Pseudonocardia sp. HH130630-07: one gene and its partner. The protein of the gene in region 1 binds, or shares a complex with, the protein of each later gene. Links are inferred from orthologs where the notes say so. Each region holds a gene or a part of one and is shown on either strand. Other genes may lie near its edges. The genes, in order: uvrA and mfd.

Region 1 (3,794 bases):
TTGATCGACCCCACGGCACGTGATCGCCGCGAAGCCGGACCATGGACCCGGCATCGCCACGTACACGGTGCGGGTGGGAGCGGGGCTCCACTTGACGCCCGGAACACACGTGTCAACGCGAGCCCGGGAGGTCGCATTCCCCAGAGTAACAGGCCGCTCTCCGGGGGCCGATCCGGCCCGTCGCCCGGGCCGGATCGCCGTCAGTTCGCCGCCGCGACCTTCCTGCGGCGCCGCACCGGGGCCGGTGGCGCGGCCGCGGTGACCAGCGAGCTCAGGAACCGGCCGGTGTGGCTCTCGGGGACCGCGGCGATGTGTTCGGGTGTGCCCTGGGCGACCACCGAGCCGCCACCGGACCCGCCCTCCGGGCCCATGTCGATGACCCAGTCCGAGGTCTTGATGACGTCGAGGTTGTGCTCGATGACGATCACCGTGTTGCCCTTGTCGACCAGGCCCTGGATCACCGCGAGCAGCTTGCGGATGTCCTCGAAGTGCAGACCGGTCGTCGGCTCGTCGAGGACGTAGATCGTCCGGCCGTTGCTGCGCTTCTGCAGCTCGGAGGCGAGCTTGACGCGCTGCGCCTCGCCACCGGACAGCGTGGGCGCCGGCTGGCCCAGCCGCACGTACCCGAGGCCGACGTCGACCAGCGTGCGCAGGTACCGGGCGATCGAGGTGATCGGCTCGAAGAACTCGGCGGCCTCCTCGATCGGCATGTCGAGGACGTCGGCCACGGTCTTGCCCTTGTAGTGGACCTCCAGGGTCTCCCGGTTGTACCGGGCCCCCTTGCAGACCTCGCACGGGACGTAGACGTCCGGCAGGAAGTTCATCTCGATCTTGATCGTGCCGTCGCCGGTGCACGCCTCGCAGCGGCCGCCCTTGACGTTGAAGGAGAAACGGCCCTCGGCGTAGCCCCGGACCTTCGCCTCGGTGGTCGCCGCGAACAGCTTGCGCACCTTGTCCCAGACCCCGGTGTAGGTCGCCGGGTTCGAACGCGGGGTGCGCCCGATCGGCGACTGGTCGACCCGCACCAGCTTGTCGAGCTGGTCGACCCCGGTGATCCGGGTGTGCCGGCCCGGCACCTGGCGGGCGCCGTTGAGCCGGTTCGCCAGCACCGTGGCGAGGATGTCGTTGATCAGCGTCGACTTGCCGGAGCCGGACACGCCGGTGATCGACACGAGCCCGCCGAGCGGGACGTCGACGTCGATCCCCCGCAGGTTGTGCTCGCGGGCGCCGACGATCGTCAGCTTCCGGGCCGGGTCCAGCTCGCGGCGCTGCGGGAGCGGGATCGACTTCCGCCCGGACAGGTAGGCGCCGGTCAGCGAGGTGTCGTGGGACTCCAGGTCGGCGACGCTCCCGGAGTGCACGATGTACCCGCCGTGCTCGCCGGCCCCCGGACCGATGTCGACCGCCCAGTCCGAGGCGCGGATCGTGTCCTCGTCGTGCTCGACGACGATCAGCGTGTTCCCGAGCTCCTTGAGCCGGGTCAGCGTGTCGATCAGCCGCCGGTTGTCGCGCTGGTGCAGGCCGATGGACGGCTCGTCGAGCACGTAGAGCACGCCGACCAGGCCCGACCCGATCTGGGTGGCCAGCCGGATGCGCTGCGCCTCCCCACCGGAGAGGGTCCCGGCCGCGCGGTCCAGGGACAGGTAGTCGAGGCCGACGTCGAGCAGGAAGCCCAGCCGGGCCTGGATCTCCTTGAGCACGGCGCCGGCGATCATCGCCTGCCGGTCGTCGAGCACCATGCCGTTCAAGAAGCCGGAGCACTCGGCCACCGACATCGCCGAGACCTGGGCGATCGAGCGCTCCCCCAGGTCCCGGTGCGGCAGCGTGACCGACAGGACCTCGGGACGCAGCCGGGCACCACCGCAGGCCGGGCACGGGATGTCCCGCATGTAGCCCTCGTAGCGCTCCCGCTGCGAGTCGGACTCGGTCTGCTCCAGCCGCCGCTCCAGGAACGGCATGACGCCCTCGAAGTTCGCGTAGTACGACCGCTCCCGGCCGTACCGGTTCCGGTACCGCACGTGGACCTGGTCGTCGCTGCCCTGCAGCACCGCCTTCTGCGCGGCGGCCGGCAGCTTGCGCCACGGGGTGTCCATCCGGAAGCCGATCGCCGTCGACAGACCGCTGAGCAGCCGGCCGAAGTACTCGGCGTTGTGCCCGGCCGACCACGGCGCGATCGCGCCGTCGCCGAGCGAGCGGTCCGGGTCGGGGACGACGAGCTCCGGATCGACCTCCTTCTTGATGCCGATACCGGTGCACGCCGGGCACGCGCCGTAGGGCGAGTTGAAGGAGAACGTGCGCGGCTCCAGGTCGTCGACGGCCAGCGTGTGCCCGTTCGGGCAGGCCATCCGCTCGGAGAACCGGCGCTCACGGGAGGGGTCGTCGTCGGGCAGGTCCACGAAGTCGAGGACGACGAGCCCGTCGGCCAGCCGCAGCGCCGTCTCCACCGAGTCCGTGAGCCGCTGCTTGGCGGTCGCCTTGACCGAGAGCCGGTCGACGACGACGGAGATGTCGTGCTTCTCCTGCTTCTTCAGCTTCGGCGGGTCCGACAGCTGGTGCACCGTGCCGTCGACCAGGACCCGGGAGTAGCCCTGCGACTGCAGGGTCGAGAACAGGTCGACGAACTCACCCTTGCGGGTGCGGACGACCGGAGCGAGCACCTGGAACCGGCTGCCCTGCTCCATCTCCAGCACCTGGTCGACGATCTGCTGCGGGGTCTGCTTCTCGATCCGCTCGCCGCAGGCCGGGCAGTGCGGGATACCGGCGCGGGCGTAGAGCAGGCGCAGGTAGTCGTGGATCTCGGTGATGGTGCCGACCGTCGACCGCGGGTTCCGGTTGGTCGACTTCTGGTCGATCGAGACCGCGGGCGAGAGCCCCTCGATGAAGTCGACGTCGGGCTTGTCCATCTGCCCGAGGAACTGCCGGGCGTACGCCGAGAGGGACTCGACGTAGCGGCGCTGCCCCTCGGCGAAGATCGTGTCGAACGCGAGGCTCGACTTGCCCGAGCCGGACAGCCCGGTGAAGACGATCATGCTGTCGCGCGGGAGGTCGACGTCGATGCCCTGCAGGTTGTGCTCGCGCGCACCGCGCACGACCAGCTTCGGACCGCTCGGGACCGGCGACGCCCCCGGGGACAGGGTGGTCCCGGCGTCACGCGGGTCGGTCGTCTGGTCGCTCACGATGCGCGCCTCCTGGAACGGCGGGTGGCCGAGGATCGGACCTCGGATGGACGCCCACGACGGTCGGGACATCCGGGACCGGGCCACCGGCGCGGACCGTCTCCACGTCCGGTGACCGATGCTAGGTCGACCCACCGACAGGAACCCGTCGAGCGGGGGTCCGTGCGGGCCCGCCTCGGTGGATGCACCCCGGCACGCGCCGGTCGGTACGCCGCCACCGTACTCGTACGCATGTTCGACCTGTGAGCGGGCCCGCCGGTGCGACCGGCGGGTTCTCCCCAGGGTCGATGTCGGTCCCGGCCGATACCCTCACGCCGTGGACGTCCTGGAGAACTACACCGGTCACACCGAGCCGGGTGGCGCAGCCACCCGCCGGGACCTGGCGAAGCTCAGCATCAGCAAGATCTCGGTCGGCGAGATGGACAACAACGCCTACCTGCTCGTGTGCAAGACCTCGGGCGAGGCGCTGCTGGTCGACGCCGCCGCCGAGCCCGGCCGGATCGCCGACCTGATCGGCGCCACCGACGAGCGCCCGGACCTGCGGCACCTCGTGACCACGCACCGGCACCCCGACCACTGGCAGGGTCTGGGCGCGATCGCGGGGATGTTCGAGCCGCG
Region 2 (4,498 bases), 3.5 Mb from region 1 along the record:
TCGGAGACGGCGACGCCGCGGGCCGCGCCCGCGTCGGCCAGCAGGTCCCGGATCACGAGCTGGGAGACGACCGCCCGGCCGATGGCGGGCTCCGACGCGCCCTGGGCCTTCAGCCCGTCGAGCAGACCGGGCCGGGCGAGCACCGAGGTGATCGCCGACTGGGCCGTCGAGAGCGGGATCGAGGTGTCCCCGACGACGGCCGCCGAGTCCACCCGGCTCGGGCCGGCCCCACATCCCGTGACCAGCATTCCGGTCACCAGCAGCGCCATCATGATCCTGCGAGTCCGCACGGACCCACCTTCTCACGTGGTGTGAGGCCGATCTCCCCGGCCCGGCTCAGCCCGAGCTGTGCACCGGGACCGACGTCGGCACGATCTGCACCAGCAGTTCCGCGCACCAGCCGAGCAGCTCGACGTCGCGCACCGGCTGCCCGCCGATCCGCCCGCCCTGCACCGGCTTCGGCACGGTCAGCACCTGCGCCGCCGCCTTGTACTGGGCCTTCGGGTAGAGCCGCCGCAGCCGCAGCTGCGCCGAGTCGGGCAGCTGCACCGGGCCGATCCGCAGCTGGGTCCCCGCCGAGGCGACCTCACGCACGCCGAGACGCCGGCACATCTGCCGGAACCGGGCGACCTCCAGCAGGTTGCGCACCGGGGTGGGCGGCTCGCCGTAGCGGTCGGTCAGCTCCTCGACGATCGCCGAGAGCGCCGCGTCGTCCGGGGACTCGGCGATCTTGCGGTAGACCTCGAGGCGCAGCCGCTCGCCGTCGATGTAGTCGTGCGGCACGTGCGCGTCGACCGGCAGATCGACCCGCACCTCCACCAGCTCCTCGGGCTCGCCGGAGCCCCCGCCGCCGGCCTGCGTGCGGAACGCCGCGACCGCCTCGCCGACCAGCCGGATGTAGAGGTCGAACCCGACGCCGGCGATGTGCCCCGACTGCTCGGCCCCGAGGATGTTGCCCGCACCGCGGATCTCCAGGTCCTTCATCGCGACGGCGGCACCCGAGCCGAGCTCGGAGTGCTGGGCGATGGTGGCGAGCCGGTCGTGCGCGGTCTCGGTGAGCGGGTGCTCCGGCGGGAACAGGAAGTAGGCGTAGCCGCGCTCCCGGCCCCGGCCGACCCGGCCGCGCAGCTGGTGCAGCTGGGACAGCCCGAGGGTGTCGGACCGTTCCACGATCAGTGTGTTGGCGTTGGAGATGTCCAGGCCGTTCTCGACGATCGTGGTGCACACGAGCACGTCGAACTCGCGGTGCCAGAACGCGTTGACGGTGCGCTCCAGCAGCTCCTCGTTCATCTGGCCGTGTGCGACGGCGATCCGGGCCTCGGGCACGAGGTCCTGGATGTTCTTCGCCGCCCGGTCGATCGAGGAGACCCGGTTGTGCACGTAGAACACCTGGCCGTCGCGCAGCAGCTCGCGCCGGACGGCGGCGGCGACCTGCTTGTCGTCGTAGGCGCCGACGTAGGTCAGGGTCGGGTGCCGGTCCTCCGGCGGGGTCGTGATCGCCGACATCTCCCGGATGCCGGCCAGGCTCATCTCCAGGGTCCGCGGGATCGGCGTCGCGGACAGGGTCAGCACGTCGACGTGCGCCCGCAGCGCCGTGATGTGCTCCTTGTGCTCGACGCCGAAGCGCTGCTCCTCGTCGACGACGACCAGGCCGAGGTCCTTCCAGCGCACCCCGCCCTGCAGCAGCCGGTGCGTGCCGACCACGACGTCGACGGTGCCCTCGGCCAGCTTTCCGATCGTCTCCTTGGCCTCGGCCGGGTCGGTGAACCGGGAGAGCCCGCGGACGGTGACCGGGAACGCCCGCATCCGCTCGGCGAAGGTGTTGAGGTGCTGGGTCGCCAGCAGCGTCGTCGGCACGAGCACGGCGACCTGCTTGCCGTCCTGGACGGCCTTGAACGCGGCCCGCACGGCGATCTCGGTCTTGCCGAAGCCGACGTCGCCGGAGATCACCCGGTCCATCGGGACCGGCCGCTCCATGTCCTTCTTGACCTCGTCGATCGCCGAGAGCTGGTCGGGCGTCTCGGTGTAGGGGAAGGCGTCCTCCAGCTCGCGCTGCCACGGGGTGTCGGCGCCGAACGCGTGCCCCGGTGACGCCTGCCGGGCGGCGTAGAGCTGGACCAGCCCGGCGGCGATGTCCTTGACCGCCTTGCGGGCCCGGCCCTTGGTCTTCGCCCAGTCCCCGCCACCGAGCTTGTTGACGGCCGGGGTCTCGCCACCGACGTAGCGGCTGATCTCGTCGAGCGCGTCGGTCGGGACGAACAGCCGGTCGGCCGGCTGCCCGCGCTTGGGGCTGGCGTACTCCAGCACCAGGTACTCGCGGGTCGCGCCCTGGACGGTGCGCTCCTTCATCTCCACGAAGCGCCCGATGCCGTGCTGGTTGTGGACGACGTGGTCGCCGGGCTGCAGCACCGCGAGATCGACGGCGTTGCGCCGGCGCGGGGTGGTCTTGCGCGGCGCCGCGTCCAGCCCGGCACGGCTGCCGGTGAGGTCGGCCTCCGACAGCAGGACCAGGCCCACCTCGGGGGCGGTGAACCCGTTCAGCAGGCGCCCGCAGGCCACCGTGACCAGGCCCTTCTCCGGGACGTCGGTCAACTGGTCGACCTTCGTCGCCGGGACCTCGGCCTCGCGCAGCTGCTCGATCGAGCGGTCCGCGGTGCCGTGGCCGGCGAGCACGAGCAGCGCGGCTCCCCCGGTGGCGACGTGCGCGCGCAGGTCGGTGATCGCCCGGTCGGTGTCCCCGCGGTAGGGCTCGATCTCGTGCACGGCGGGGACGATCGCGGCGTCGGAGCCCGACAGCAGCGGCGACAGCGAGACCACCGGTCGCCCGGACGCGGTGGCGGTCTCCAGCGTGACGGTCAGGTCCCGGTAGGCCGACCCGGACACGTCGATCGGGGCCTCGCCGCCGGCACCGGTGGCCAGCCAGGACGCCTCCAGGAACTCCTGCCCGGTCCGGACCAGGTCGGCGCACCGGGTGCGGATCCGCTCCGGGTCGGCGAGCAGCACCCGCGCGCCCGCGGGGAGCAGGTCCGGGAGCACCTGCATCTCACCGGCCACGAGCGCCGGGATCAGCGACTCCATCCCCTCGCCGGGGATGCCCTCGGACAGCTTCTCCAGCAGCTCGCGCAGCGGGTTGCGGTTCAGCCCGGAGTTCTCCGGCTGCTCGGCGGCCAGCGCCGCGGCGCGCTCCCGCACCGGCGTGGTGAGCAGCAGCTCCCGGCAGGCCGGCACGACGACCCGCGCCACGTCACCGACCGAGCGCTGGTCGGCCACGGAGAAGGCGCGCAGCTCGGAGACCTCGTCGCCCCAGAACTCGACCCGCACCGGGTGTTCGGCCGTCGGCGGGAAGACGTCGAGGATGCCGCCGCGCACGGCGAACTCGCCGCGGGTGGTGACCATCTCGGCCCGGGTGTAGGCCAGCTCGACCAGGCGCACGAGCAGCGCCTCGAAGTCGTGCTCCTCGCCGGGGGCCAGGGTGACCGGGGCGAGCGCGCCGAGCCCGGGGGCGACCGGCTGGATCAGCGACCGGGCGGCGGTGACGACCACCCGCGGTGCGGTCGCGGCGTCGGCCAGCCGGTGGAAGATCGTCAGCCGGCGGGCGACCGTGTCCGGGCGCGGCGAGAGCTTCTCGTGCGGCAGCGTCTCCCACGACGGCAGGACGACGACCGGAGCGCCCGCGCTGTCGTGCACGGTGTCCGCCGCCGCGTCCAGCGCCGTGCCGTGCCCGAGCAGGTCCGAGACCGCGGCGGCGAGGTCCTCGGCCTCCCGGTCGGTGGCCGTGACCGCGAGCACGCACCCGTCCCCGGCGAGCCCGGCGGTGAGCAGCGGGCGCAGCGCGGCCGGGCCCTCGACGGCGACCGCCGGGATCTCGGTGGTGCGGGTGTCGGCGGAGCGGGCCGCGTCGACGGCGGCCCGCAGGCCGGCGTCGGACAGGGCTGAGGTGAGCAGACCGGACAGGATGGCCACGACGGCGCTGGCTCCTCGGGTGGGACTTCGATGCGCGGAACGCAGGACGGACCTCGGCCCGGGACGCGGCGGAGCCTGGGTCCGGAACCGGTCCCCGACGATACGCCTGGGCCCCGGCACCGACGCCCGGGCCGGGTCCGGCCCCTACCGCTCGTCGTGGCCGGGCACCGACGCCGCAGCCCGGCCCCGGATGGAAGGACCGCAGCCTCGCCCGGGTCGCTGTCGCACCCCTGGCCGGTCCGTGCGCCTCCTCCCGGCGTGCCGGACCCGTCGCGCGGGGGGCGCCACGCCGGGCGCGGGCGCGGAAAGCGGGCCGGGGTGCGGTGTCAGGGCTTCGGCGACGTCTCGTCGGACGGCCCCGCGGCTCGCCGTGCCGAGATGCCGTGCAGCGGGCCGGGGACGTCGCCCGGGGCCCGCTCACGCGCATCTCGGCACGGACGCTCGGGGAACGGAGGGGCTCCGCGGGGCGTCCCGCACACGACGCGCGCTGCATCCCGCGGTGGTCTCGACCGGTCAGCCGGCATCGTCCCGGCCG

What was found.
Region 2: the proteins of uvrA (region 1) and mfd are in contact, whole or in part, in a crystal structure (PDB 4DFC), measured with the Escherichia coli proteins. The link is inferred for Pseudonocardia sp. HH130630-07 from one-to-one orthologs.

What each region holds. Positions count from the first base shown.
Region 1 is NZ_CP013854.1:4,980,089-4,983,882, reverse strand. What follows is about bases 1-3,493. They hold uvrA (excinuclease ABC subunit UvrA), read right to left. Parts: upstream 3,135-3,493; coding sequence 201-3,134; downstream 1-200. Other genes in these bases: AFB00_RS23670 (MBL fold metallo-hydrolase), read left to right, coding at 3,493-3,493. Also shown: more of AFB00_RS23670, read left to right, coding at 3,494-3,794. UniProt on the Escherichia coli protein: The UvrABC repair system catalyzes the recognition and processing of DNA lesions. UvrA is an ATPase and a DNA-binding protein. A damage recognition complex composed of 2 UvrA and 2 UvrB subunits scans DNA for abnormalities.
Region 2 is NZ_CP013854.1:1,445,213-1,449,710, forward strand. The notes cover bases 137-4,333. They hold mfd (transcription-repair coupling factor), read right to left. Parts: upstream 3,964-4,333; coding sequence 337-3,963; downstream 137-336. Other genes in these bases: AFB00_RS06905 (SurA N-terminal domain-containing protein), read right to left, coding at 137-290. In the rest of the region: more of AFB00_RS06905, read right to left, coding at 1-136; AFB00_RS06915 (hypothetical protein), read right to left, coding at 4,477-4,498. UniProt on the Escherichia coli protein: Couples transcription and DNA repair by recognizing RNA polymerase (RNAP) stalled at DNA lesions. Mediates ATP-dependent release of RNAP and its truncated transcript from the DNA, and recruitment of nucleotide excision repair machinery to the damaged site.